Regions from separate parts of the Tumebacillus sp. BK434 genome, predicted to be linked through region 2. Evidence: riboswitches for the same ligand, from Rfam matches in the RefSeq annotation. Region 2 holds a riboswitch; the other holds the start of a gene.
What was found. A riboswitch is a leader RNA that binds a small molecule or an ion and turns the genes downstream of it on or off. The one in region 2 is predicted to bind S-adenosylmethionine.

Region 1: it holds a riboswitch for S-adenosylmethionine, as region 2 does, so the genes downstream of both, EV586_RS11745 (methionine ABC transporter ATP-binding protein) here and EV586_RS03040 (trans-sulfuration enzyme family protein) in region 2, are expected to answer to the same signal.

The regions. Positions count from the first base shown of each region.
Region 1 covers NZ_SLXS01000004.1:1,003-6,887, reverse strand. The annotation lists gene EV586_RS11755 (MetQ/NlpA family ABC transporter substrate-binding protein) at 1-110, opposite strand, end outside; gene EV586_RS11750 (methionine ABC transporter permease) at 150-827, opposite strand; gene EV586_RS11745 (methionine ABC transporter ATP-binding protein) at 827-1,855, opposite strand; SAM riboswitch class I at 1,962-2,082, opposite strand; gene EV586_RS11740 (YhcN/YlaJ family sporulation lipoprotein) at 2,290-3,603, shown strand; gene EV586_RS11735 (hypothetical protein) at 3,703-4,455, opposite strand; gene EV586_RS11730 (hypothetical protein) at 4,772-5,209, shown strand; gene EV586_RS11725 (hypothetical protein) at 5,229-5,669, shown strand; gene EV586_RS11720 (hypothetical protein) at 5,740-5,885, shown strand, end outside.
Region 2 covers NZ_SLXS01000001.1:928,482-934,366, reverse strand. The annotation lists gene EV586_RS03060 (adaptor protein MecA) at 1-549, shown strand, start outside; gene EV586_RS03055 (DUF441 domain-containing protein) at 595-1,050, opposite strand; gene comA (phosphosulfolactate synthase) at 1,123-1,926, opposite strand; gene EV586_RS03045 (MFS transporter) at 2,378-3,664, opposite strand; SAM riboswitch class I at 3,811-3,924, shown strand; gene EV586_RS03040 (trans-sulfuration enzyme family protein) at 4,015-5,190, shown strand; gene EV586_RS03035 (trans-sulfuration enzyme family protein) at 5,192-5,885, shown strand, end outside.

The DNA.
Region 1 (5,885 bases), on a different contig from region 2:
CCGTTGCCTGCGTCGCCAGTTGCGTTCTCTTTTTTTGCGGAATCGGTGCCGCATGCCACGAGGGATGCGGAGAGCAGCAGGGTCATTGCGCCAAGGAGCAGTTTTTTCATAATAGCGTCATCCTTTTTTGTAAGAGTTTGTTGGATTCTTTATTTTCTGCTAAAGTGCGAGACGAGTTTGTCGCCGAGCACCTGAAACACTTGCACGAGCAGGATCATGATCACCGTCGCGACGACCGTCACATCCATCTGGAAGCGCTGGTAGCCGTAGCGGAGCGCCAGGTCACCGAGTCCGCCGCCTCCGATCGCGCCCGACATCGCCGAGTAGCCGACGAGTGCAACCAGCGTGATCGTCAGACCGGCGAGAATGCCGGGACGCGCTTCCGGCAGCAGGACGCGGGTGATGATCTGCCAGGTCGAAGCGCCCATCGACTGCGCCATCTCGATCACGCCGCGGTCGACTTCGCGCAGCGAGGTTTCGACCAGTCGGGCGAAGAACGGCGCGGTGCCAATCACCAGCGGCGGAATCGCGGCGGTGACGCCAAGCGAAGTGCCGACGATGAACTTCGTAAACGGAATGATCAGGATCAGCAAGATGATGAACGGGATCGAACGAAACACGTTGATCACGAGGGACAGGATCTGATACGCTAGGCGGTTTTGCATCAGTTGGCCCGGTGCGGTCAGGAAGACCAGCACGCCGAGTGGCAGCCCGATCACGGCGGTGAACAACGTGGCGATGCCCACCATATACAGCGTTTCGAGAAACGTCTTCCAGATCTCTGGCCACAACACGTTTGGAAACAGTTCGAGCAGCAGGTTTTCCATCACTGCATCACCTCCACATCAAGCCCGCGGTTTTTCATGGTGCTGACAGCCCGGTCGAGGTCTGCCGGTTCGCCGGTCAGCTCGAGCACCAGGCGTCCGTACGGGGTGTCTTTCATCCGCGAGATCGTGCCGTGCAGGATGTTGAACTGCACCGATTCCTGCTGCAGCACTTCAAACATGATCGGCTGGAACGTCACATCGCCGAGGAACGAGACTTGGACGATACGGTGCTGTCCTCGCGGCACAGCGCCGCTGACGTGCTGGCTGAGCAGTTCTGGCGGTAGTTCGAAGTCGCTGACTTGCTCGACGAACTCTTTGGTGATCTGGCGCTGCGGGCGCAGGAACACTTCGACGACCGGACCTTCTTCGACGATTTCACCGCCATCGATCACGGCGACGCGGTCGCAGATCTCTTGGATCACTCCCATCTCGTGGGTGATCAGAACGATCGTGATGCCGATCTTTTTGTTGATGTCGGCCAGCAGGCGCAGGATCGAGTGGGTCGTCATCGGGTCGAGCGCAGATGTCGCTTCGTCGCAGAGCAGTACTTTCGGGTCGTTCGCCAAGGCGCGGGCGATGCCGACGCGCTGTTTTTGGCCGCCGGAGAGTTGCGCGGGATACTTTTTCGCGTGTTCACCGAGGCCGACCAGTTCGAGCAGTTCTTTTACTTTGCGGTCGATTTCTGCCGGCCGCTTTTTGGCGAGCCGGAGCGGGAAGGCGATATTTTCATAGATTGTAGCTGATGACAGCAGGTTAAAATGCTGAAAGATCATGCCGATGCTCTGGCGTGCGTGTTGCAGTTCCCGTGCGTTCAGGCGGGTCAAATCGACGCCGTCGATCTCCACGGTGCCTTCGGTCGGCCGCTCCAGCAGGTTGATGCAGCGAATCAGCGTGGATTTGCCTGCACCGCTGTGGCCGATGATGCCGAAGATCTCCCCTTTCGCGATCGTCAAGTCGATTCGCTTGAGTGCGGTGACCGCGCTTTTTTTCACATAGTAGTCTTTGCGAAGGTTCTGCAGTTTGATCATGGGCGTCTCCCCTCCTTCTCGTTCTATGATTTGTCACTTGTCTGTTTTTGAGCAATAAAAAATGCCCTTCCGCAAACGAAGGACACAAGGCGATCAACTCTTGCGTCTTTCATCTGCCGAAACGTATGAACGCTTCGCAGGAATTGGCACCATTTCAGTTCATTGCCACACGAACTGACGGTTGCCGGGTTTCACAGGGCCAGACCCTCCACCTCTCTTGATGAAAGCACGAAAAGTATTCAGTTATCAGATCGGAATTGTTGGTGATGTGATGGACTACGAAATGGAGTATACCATTTTGTTCGTTTTTGCGTCAATACCCATTTTTTTTACGAGCTCTCCAATCTTTGCGCAGTGTAGGGGTCTGGCAGATCGGTGACAATAGTCTCGCGGGTAAAACACCGCTAAATTGACTTGCTGAGGAGGCTGACATCTTGAAAAAGTTTTCTGCACTCGCAGGCGCACTTTTGCTGTCGTCATCCCTGCTCGCTGGTTGTACGCCGAATGCGGCACCTGACAACAATGCGAACAACCGCACCGGCACCTACAATACGGACCGCGCAGGCCGTATCATGGACAACAGCGGTGTCGGCGTACGCAACTCGCGTGTTGACCAAGACCGGCTGGGCGTTCGTGACAATCTGGGTCCGGACCGCCGTCCGAACGTGCTGACCAACGATGTGCGGGACCGCATGGGTGTCCGTGATCAAGCCGGTCGTGACACCGCGTATCGCAACCTGCGGGTCGACCGCTCGCTGGAAGCCCGCGTCGAAGCGATCCCGGGCATTCGTGACGCGAAAGTGCTGACGAACGGCAATGTCGCGTATGTCGGCATCAACCAAGGCACCAACCTTGGCGGCGGCAACCGCGCCGGCATCCGTAGCGATGTGCCTCCGACTGCCGGCCATCAAGCGAACCGCAATGCGATCACCAATCGTGCCAACAACGTATCACAATACGGCGGCACGATGAGCGACCGCGATTTCGGTACGACCGGTCTGACGCCGCAAACCCCGCTGACGCCGCAAACTGGCACCTACGGCACCACTGGCACCGGTACGTACGGCACCGGGACCGGCAGCAGCCTGTTTGGCACCGGGATCGGGACTGGCATGGGCACCTACGGCACCGGCCGCGGTTACGGTCCTAGCACTTATGGGACTGGCACCTACGGCACCGGAAACACCTACGGTGTTGGCACCTATGGGACTGGCACCTATGGCACCGGCATGGGCACCTACAGCAATGGCAATTATGGCAATGGCGGCGTGACCGGTACGGACGGCACGCGCGGTGCAGGACGCACCGGCGCCGGCTTGTTCGGCACGTCCGGCAACAACCGCGTTGGCACCTACACCAATAACACTGGCACCAACATTGGCACCAACAATAATGCCGGCATGAATCGTACTGGCACCTACGCGAACAACACCGATGTCTCCAACGACATCAAAGATCGTGTCATCTCGGCAGTCAAACAAGGCAATCCGTCGATCACCACGGTTTACGTTTCGGCAAACCCGGCTCTGTACAACCGTATGGACGCCTTTGTCCGCGATGCAGCATCCGGACATCCGCTGCGCGGACTCGGCGATCTGGGTGACATGTTCCGCCGCCTGTTCCCGACGACTGGCACCGCCGGCTTCGGCGCAGGCACGAACACGAACACCGGCACGACCACTGGCACGACCACTGGCCGCACCATGGGCAACACCGGCGGCACCACATCCGGGGTTACCAACCGCTAAGCAATATCAGGCCTCGTCTTCGGACGAGGTCTTTCTATTGACCTTGCAAAGGGTTTGAAAAAAACCTCTGCTCAACGAGCAGAGGCCGATAGCTGACTCTTACATCAAATCGCGGCGTTCGAGTTGGAAATCACCGAGGTGCTGATCCTGATAGTTCATCGTAAACGAAATGCTCTCCGCATCTGTCTCCGAGAACTCGCGAGCTAAGATGCGGGCGATGTCTGTCGTCTCGTCCATATCCATGTCGCTCCAGAATTCGACGCGGCCGGAAACGTTGTTGCCGATCTCATCGACGGAGACGAGGCCCAGCGTGCGGTGCTCATCGTCGTGCAGCTGATACTTGGTATGCTCACCGTCCTGGAAGACGACAGAGAGATGGAACGGCTCGTCCTCGACCTCTGCCGCGGCGTAGTAGCCCGGATCTTCCTCGTAGTAGACGTCGTCAGCTGCGAACAGTTCCTCGTCTTCGCAGTCTTCGTCATCCGCCATCTCGAAGGCATCGTCGTCATACAGCTCATCGTCTTCGGTCAGCATAATCTCCGCGTCGTCTTCCAAGATCACGTCCATCGGTTCCATCTCCACGACCGAAGAGATGTCGCCATACATCATGACCACGGAGCTTTCTTGGACATTGAGCGCCGAACTGAGATGCTGCACATAGATGCGCACTTCGTCTGTAACATGCTCAAGTTCGTTTTCCTCAACGCGACGGGTGTCGATCTGCATCGTGCCGGTCAAACTGTCGCCTTCACGGTAGACGAGGTACAGGTCGCCAGCCCATTCCCCGTTGTAGTAGATGCTCGTCGTCTCCCCGCCATTGGTGCGCAGTTCAGGCTTCATTACAACGTCCATTAGATCTCCTCCCTTTTGACAAAGAGTCGTTTTTAGTATGGCACCGCGTTGGCAAAACTCACTTGGTAAAGATAGCAAAAATGGCCCCTTGTCGTTTCGTTAAAAAGTTGAAGTAATTACTAAAATGAAGTTGCTGCTTGTTTTTTCGTTTAGGATCTAAAAATATTTTTCCAAATTCTTCCCTTGCCCGGTCTGCACAAGAACACATCTGGTATTTTTCTGAATTTTACATTTTTAATAATGTAATTGATATTACGATAATATGCTGATACTTTATACACATCTGAAAGATCAACTTCTAAGGAGGTTTATGTGAATGATGAAAAAGACTGTAGGAATTTTCCTCGGCACTGCGCTGATGGCAGCCACCTTGACTGGCGTTGCCAGCGCGGCAAAAGAAGTGTTACCTGAAAGCGTAGCCTCGTTCATGCAGCCCGTGAAGGGGATGATCGGATTGGACTCGATCACCTGCTCGTCGGCAGTCAACACCCAGATCATCTTGACCAAAGGGGAGGCATGGGCGACGTCTGACACATCTGCGATGATGGACTACGTCTATGCAAAAGTCAGTATCTACAATCCGGACGGTTCGTTTGTCAACTCCGGCACCGACGCGCAATACTACACCACCCACGCCGGAGCATCTGCTGCTGATACCAGCGCTTGGGTTTTTGACGACTATGCCAAAGGCAGCCACCGCTATGAAAAGACGGGCTACAACACCGTCACCCATACCACGACAAAAAACTTCTAAGAGACAGGAGTCCAAAGCCATGACAAAAACGATCAAAGCCGTACTGTGCACAATCATCCTGGCAGCAGGTTTGACCGGGGCAGCAAGCGCTGCCACGAAAGAAGACCTCCCGAATCAAATCGTCGAGACGATGCGCTCCCTTTCCGGCATCAGCACCGACGCCACGCCGACCGTTACCTCGCGCGTCACTGCATCCACCAACTGGAACTTCACCGCCAAAGCGACTGCCACTTCCGATTCCACCGCAATTGAAGATTGGATCTATGCAAAAGCACGCATTTACAGTTCGAAAGGCGTGTTGCTTGGACAAGCGGAGGACGACCAGGATTATTCCAATCATGCCGGAGCGTCCGTGTCTTTGAGCAGCATCGGGACAGGTGCAGACTATGCGCTTGGCAATCATACGTACATTGCTGCCGGCTACAAAACGGTCTACCATGAAACGAAGGATTACTATTGATGCTGATACTGGGAGATGAAGAGGCTGCGTACAGTCTCTTCCTTTCCTTTTTTCAAAAGGAGGTACCGCGATGAAGAAAAAGACGGGACTTTGGTTATTCGCAGCTTTGCTGGCGGCGGTAAGTGTTTCGATTTTCCTGCTCGATCCACCGCAAGATGAACCGCTGTACGCCGATATCCAGCCCGACTCCGGGAAAGGCAGCAATACGATCTCCTA
Region 2 (5,885 bases):
GACCAGCGTGGCATCGACCGGGATGAGCTCTGGCAAAATGGCCGCAAGGTACAAGAACTGTTCTGGGATATGATGGAGAAAGCGTATCTGGAAACCGGTTTTGAAGTCGCAGGTCCGATCGCCGTCGAAGCGTTTACGATGCCGACCGAAGGCGTCGTAGTCGTCGTCACGCAACTGCCTTCATTGCCTGCTCACGAGCAGGAACTCCTGGAGGAGGAAGACGATGATGCGGAGATGACGATGATCGCTCCCGATCCGTTTGGCGCTTTTACGTTTGTGTTCCACGACCTGGAGGACGTGATCCGCGCTGCCCATTCGCTGCATGCGTATGAAGCGGTTGGCGGCACGTTGTACCACTACAAGGAACGCTATCATCTTTTCTTCGATGAAGATGAGGTCGGGGAAGAGCTGTACGACACGTTCTGGTCCATTTTGCACGAATATGGAGAGCTCTCGCCGACGACCAAGGCGATGCTCGATGAATATGGCAAGCGGGTCATGGACGGCAACGCCGTGCAAACGATCACCCGGCATTTCCCGCTGCGCTAGACACATACATCAAAAGACTCCCGGCCACCGCGGCCGGGAGTCTTTTTAGCGAAAAATATACTGATACAGCTTCATCAGGATCGCAGCGATCGCCGCCGCCATCAGCGGGCCGACCGGAATGCCTTTCAGGAACACGATGCCAAGCACCGTTCCGATCACGAGCCCCATCATCAACTCCGGATCCATCTTCAGCATATACAGGCCCTGGCCGTTCAGATAGGTGGCGAGGATCCCGCCGATGATCGCGCAGACTCCGCCGACCGATACAAACGCGCTCAACAGGTCTTTGGTCGCCACTTTGCCGTTGACCAGCGGCACCAGCACAGAGATCATCAGAAACAGCAGGCCCAGTTCGAGCCCTCTTCGTTCGAGCGTCGGGAAAAACCGCTGCAGGCTTAGCAGTTTCAAAATGAGCAAAAAGCTGGCGGCGGTGGCCAAAATGCTGGCCCTGCCGACGATGCCAATGATAATCAATACGACCAGGATGATTTCTCCGACCACGCCTACCGCCCCTCACGTGTGCAGACTTCTTACACATGTATATGGACAGGGCGGACAAGGTAGACCTGCCGCCTACAGCGTGAAGCGCAAGGTGTCGCTGCGCAGACCGCAGCGCAGCGCTTCCAGAGCGATCGTGTCGCGCGGATTGATATTTCCGAAATTGACATTCGGTCCGAATTTGCAAATCAGCTCTTCCTGCTGCGACTTCAGGGGCGCTTCCCAGATCAGCTGGTCGAGGTTCTGCACGTTCGCAGTCAGCTCGTCAAAATCATCTTGGCGGATCGAACCGTCCTCAGCGAACATGCCGACCGCTTTGCCCGATTCCCGCCCTTCGAGGATCACTTTAAACGCGCCGGCGGCGAGATCGGCGTCGATCATCGCCAGCTGTGTGTCCACGGGAAGGTGCACTCCATCTTCCTTTTTGCCGACTTCGGTGATCACTTTCAGGCCTTGCGCGCTGGCATAGCGGATGATCTCCTCCCGCTGTTGCCAGGACAAGGGAATCGTCCCGTCCGACACTTCGACCGTGCGGAAGCCGAGCGTCAGACAGCGATCCAGAAACTGGTGCCATCTGTTTTGCAAGATGGCCGCTTCCAGGAAGGTGCCGCCCGGGTAGATCTCGATCTGATTGGCTTGCAGCAAGGTGATCTTCTCGCGCAGTACATGCGCCGGATACAGTTTGGAAGTGCCAAATCCCAACTTGACAAAATCGATGTAGGGACCTGCCAGCTCCACCAGATCATCGGTTTCCTTCAAGCCGAGCCCCGTATCGATCAACATGGTGAGCCCGTTGGTCGTTCGCGGTTTGGCGAGTCGACCAGGCAGCGGATCACGCAAGATATCATCCCAAGCCCGTTCGGACGATGAACGTTGCATACCTTCCGACTCCTTTCTCTTTCCCGAGCCTTATAAATCGTGGTTATCCTTCGGGGAGTAGGCTCCTGTAGCGTATGAAAAAGAATTTCGGAAGGTGAGAAGTGTACAAACCTTGATATCTCAAGGTTTTTCCGATGTCGCATTTTCGTTGTCCTAACATTGGGTCTGTGCCTATCATGAGCGGCGAGAAGAAAGAGGGCAAAGCGCGCAAGAGCAGCGGGAGGCAAAAAAAAGAGACCGCAGAAGCGGTCTCTGCACATCGGCTAGAGGCATACACGGTAATCGCCTTGCCAGTAGCAACCGTCATCATCGACGGAATTAGCGGAACCACCAAAACCGAAAGTAAGTGCAACAAGCAAAACAATACCAACAACTTTCTTCATGAAAGCACCTCCTGATTTTAATTTGTAACATTTTAATAATAGCACAAAAATAAGAAACTGGCGTGTGGTTACGCCCGTGCTTTCATGCGAGTCAGGAGTTTGCGTTCATGTTCGATCTTTTGATACCGTTCAGGATTGGTGCCGCCACCGCCTTTGCCGGGCTGGATCAGAAAGTAGGCGAGCACGCCGCAGAAGGCAGCCAGCCCGGCCATGATCAGAAACATCAGCTTCGGCGTGCTCATCAAGGCGCCAAAAATCGGCGGCCCGGCGGCGACGCCGAGAAAGCGCACGCTGCCGTACAGCGAGGTGACCGCTCCGCGCTCTTCTTTTTGCACGGCGGAAGTGATCAGCGTGTTCAGACAAGGCAGCACGAGACCGGTGCCGACGCCGGAGACGACGAGCAGCCCGAGCGAGACGTACGGATTGTTGGCGAAAAACGCTGCGATGGCGAGCGGTGCGCCGATCATCCCGAGACCGGCCACGATCAGCACTTTCATCAGCTTCATATTTTTCTTGATCTTCGCGCCGGTGATCAGCGACGTCGAGCACATCGCCAACAGCGGCAGCGAAAGGATCAGGCCGCGCATGAGGTCGGCGACTTTGTATTTCTCCTCCAAGATCTGAGAAATGTAAAACAGCACGCCAAACAGGATAAACAAGGCGACCGACCCGGCCAGATAGGCGGTGAGCAGCCATTTGCCCTGCGCTTTAAACGTTTTCTTCAGCGCGCTTACATATTGCTTGAGCGACTGCTTCTGCCCGGATTTCTTCGGCTCTTTGACGAAAAAGTAGACCAGTGCAGCGGCAGCGATGCAGATGATCGGGAAAGCGAAAAATGCCGCGTACCAGAACAGGAGCGCGATCAGCGAGCCGAGGATCGGCGACAGCACTTTGCCGAGGCCGTTCGAGGCTTCGATGATGCCGAGCGCTTTGGACCGGGACGCGCCGCTCCAGATGTCGCCGGCCAGCGCCATCGCGATCGGCGCTGTACCGGCCGCACCCAAGCCTTGCAGCACGCGTCCGGTCATGATCACCCCGTACGGGCTGTCCATCAGCCACGCGGCCACACCGGCGACCACACCGCCTGCGCCGTAGAGCAGCAGGGAGGGGACGATGACGACTTTGCGGTTGAAGTGGTCGGACAGAAAGCCTGCCAGCGGAATGATGATGCCTGCCGGAACGGAGAACAGCGTGATGACCAGAGACGCCTGGAACTTCGAAATGCCGATCTCTTCCTGCATCTGCGGCAGAATCGGAATCAGCATCGAATTGCCAAGCACCATGATCAGCGGTACGGTCGCCAAGGCGAACAAAGGCAGCAGATGAATCTTCGATTTCGGTTGTTTTGCGGCCATGGTGTCAGTCCTTTCTCCTGCTTGCAGGTTGCATCAGGAGTAGTTTGCCGTAGCGAAAAAGGGCGTATGTCTGTCAAAATTATGCTTGACAGCGTTCCCGATGAGACGTTAAATTAGGAATCAAACAACAACATGCAAATATAGTTCTCTTATCAAGAGTAGGCGGAGGGACTGGCCCGATGATGCCACGGCAACCGACACGATTCATGTGCACGGTGCCAATTCCAACAGGTTGCGCGTTGCAGCCTGAGAGATGAGAGAAAGCGCTCTTTGTAGATTCCAAAGGCCTTTCTCGATTCCGAGAGAGGTCTTTTTTGCATCAGTTTTTCAAACTGAGGAGGAATTTACAAGTGCATCCCGATACCTGTTTGGCTCAGATTGGCAACATCCGAGAAGAAAAAACGGGCGCGATCTCCACGCCCATCTATTTGTCCACCACGTACCGTCACCCGCGGCTGGGGGAAAGCACCGGCTTTGACTACACTCGCACGAAAAATCCGACCCGCCAGACGCTGGAAGACGCGATCGCCAAGCTGGAAGGCGGCGTGCGCGGCTTCGCGTACGGGTCGGGCATGGCGGCAATCGCCGTCGTCCTCGGGCTGTTCGGGCAAGGAGACCACCTGCTGGTCTCACATGACCTGTACGGCGGCACCTATCGTCTGTTGGAGCAGATCCTGCCGCGCCAAGGCATCACGACGACGTTTGTCGATACGCGCGACCTGCAGGCGGTGACCGCGGAGGTGCAAGCGAACACCAAGGCGATCTTTATCGAAACGCCGACCAACCCGACGATGCGGATCACCGATTTGAAAGGCGTCATCGGATGGGCCCGGGAACAAGGGCTGCTGACGATCGTCGACAATACGTTCATGACGCCGTACCTGCAGCGGCCGCTCGTGCTCGGCGCCGACATCGTCGTGCACAGCGCGACCAAGTATCTCGGCGGCCATAACGACGTGCTGGCCGGACTCGCTGTGGCCCGTGAGGAGGAAGTGGCGGAACGGATCTACTTTTTGCAGAATTCGATCGGGGCGACCTTGGGCCCGCAGGATGCCTGGCTGTTGATGAGAGGGATGAAAACGCTGGCCTTGCGGATGGATCGCCATCAGGAAAATGCGATGGTGCTCGCCAAATGGCTGGCCGGGCATCCGCTGGTGAAGACGGTGTATTTCCCGGGATTGGAAAACCACGCCGGTCGCGACGTGCACATCGGGCAGGCTGACGGATACGGCGGGATGCTTTCCTTTGAAGTGGTGAGTGAAGAGCTGGTCGAACCGCTCCTGCGCCATCTCAACCTGATCGCGTTCGCCGAATCGCTGGGCGGGGTGGAGTCTCTGATCACCTATCCGGCGCGGCAGACGCATTTCGATGTGCCGGAAGACGTGCGCAACGAACTGGGCGTGACGAGCTCGCTCTTGCGACTGTCGGTCGGGATCGAACATTACGAAGACTTGATTGAAGATCTGGCCCAGGCGTTTGCAGCGTGCGAGCGGGAATGGGCCGAAGCGAAAGGGAGCTTGGTGTAAGATGAGCGGAAACAAAGAGCTGACGTTTGCCACACAGCTGTTGCACACAGGGAACGAGATCGACAAGACGACCGGCGCCTCGGCGGTCCCGATCTATCAGGTCTCGACATTCCATCAGGAAGACGCCGACCATCCGCCGCGCTACGAATATGCACGCTCCGGCAACCCGACGCGCGATGCGCTGGAGCGGACGATGGCGGCGCTGGAAGGAGGCACGCGCGGCTTTGCGTTCGCTTCGGGGATGGCGGCGATCTCCACGGCGCTTCTGCTGTTCTCGGCGGGCGACCATCTGATCGCCACCGATGACATCTACGGCGGGACGTTCCGCGTGCTGACCACCGTGCTGAACCGGCTGGGCATCGAGACCACGTTTGTCGATGTGACCGATCTGGACAACATTCGCGCGGCGATTCGCCCGAACACGAAAGGCTTGCTCTTGGAGACGCCGTCCAACCCGCTCTTGCAGATCACCGATCTCGCCGGGGCGGCGCAGATCGCCAAAGAGCACGGGCTGCTGACCATCGTCGACAACACGTTCCAGACGCCATACCTGCAGCGGCCGCTCGACCTCGGCATCGACATCGTCGTGCACAGCGCCACGAAATTCCTTGGCGGCCACTCTGACCTCGTCGCGGGGCTGGCGGTAACGAAAGACACCGTCCTCGGCCACCGCCTCGCACAGCTGCAAAACTCCT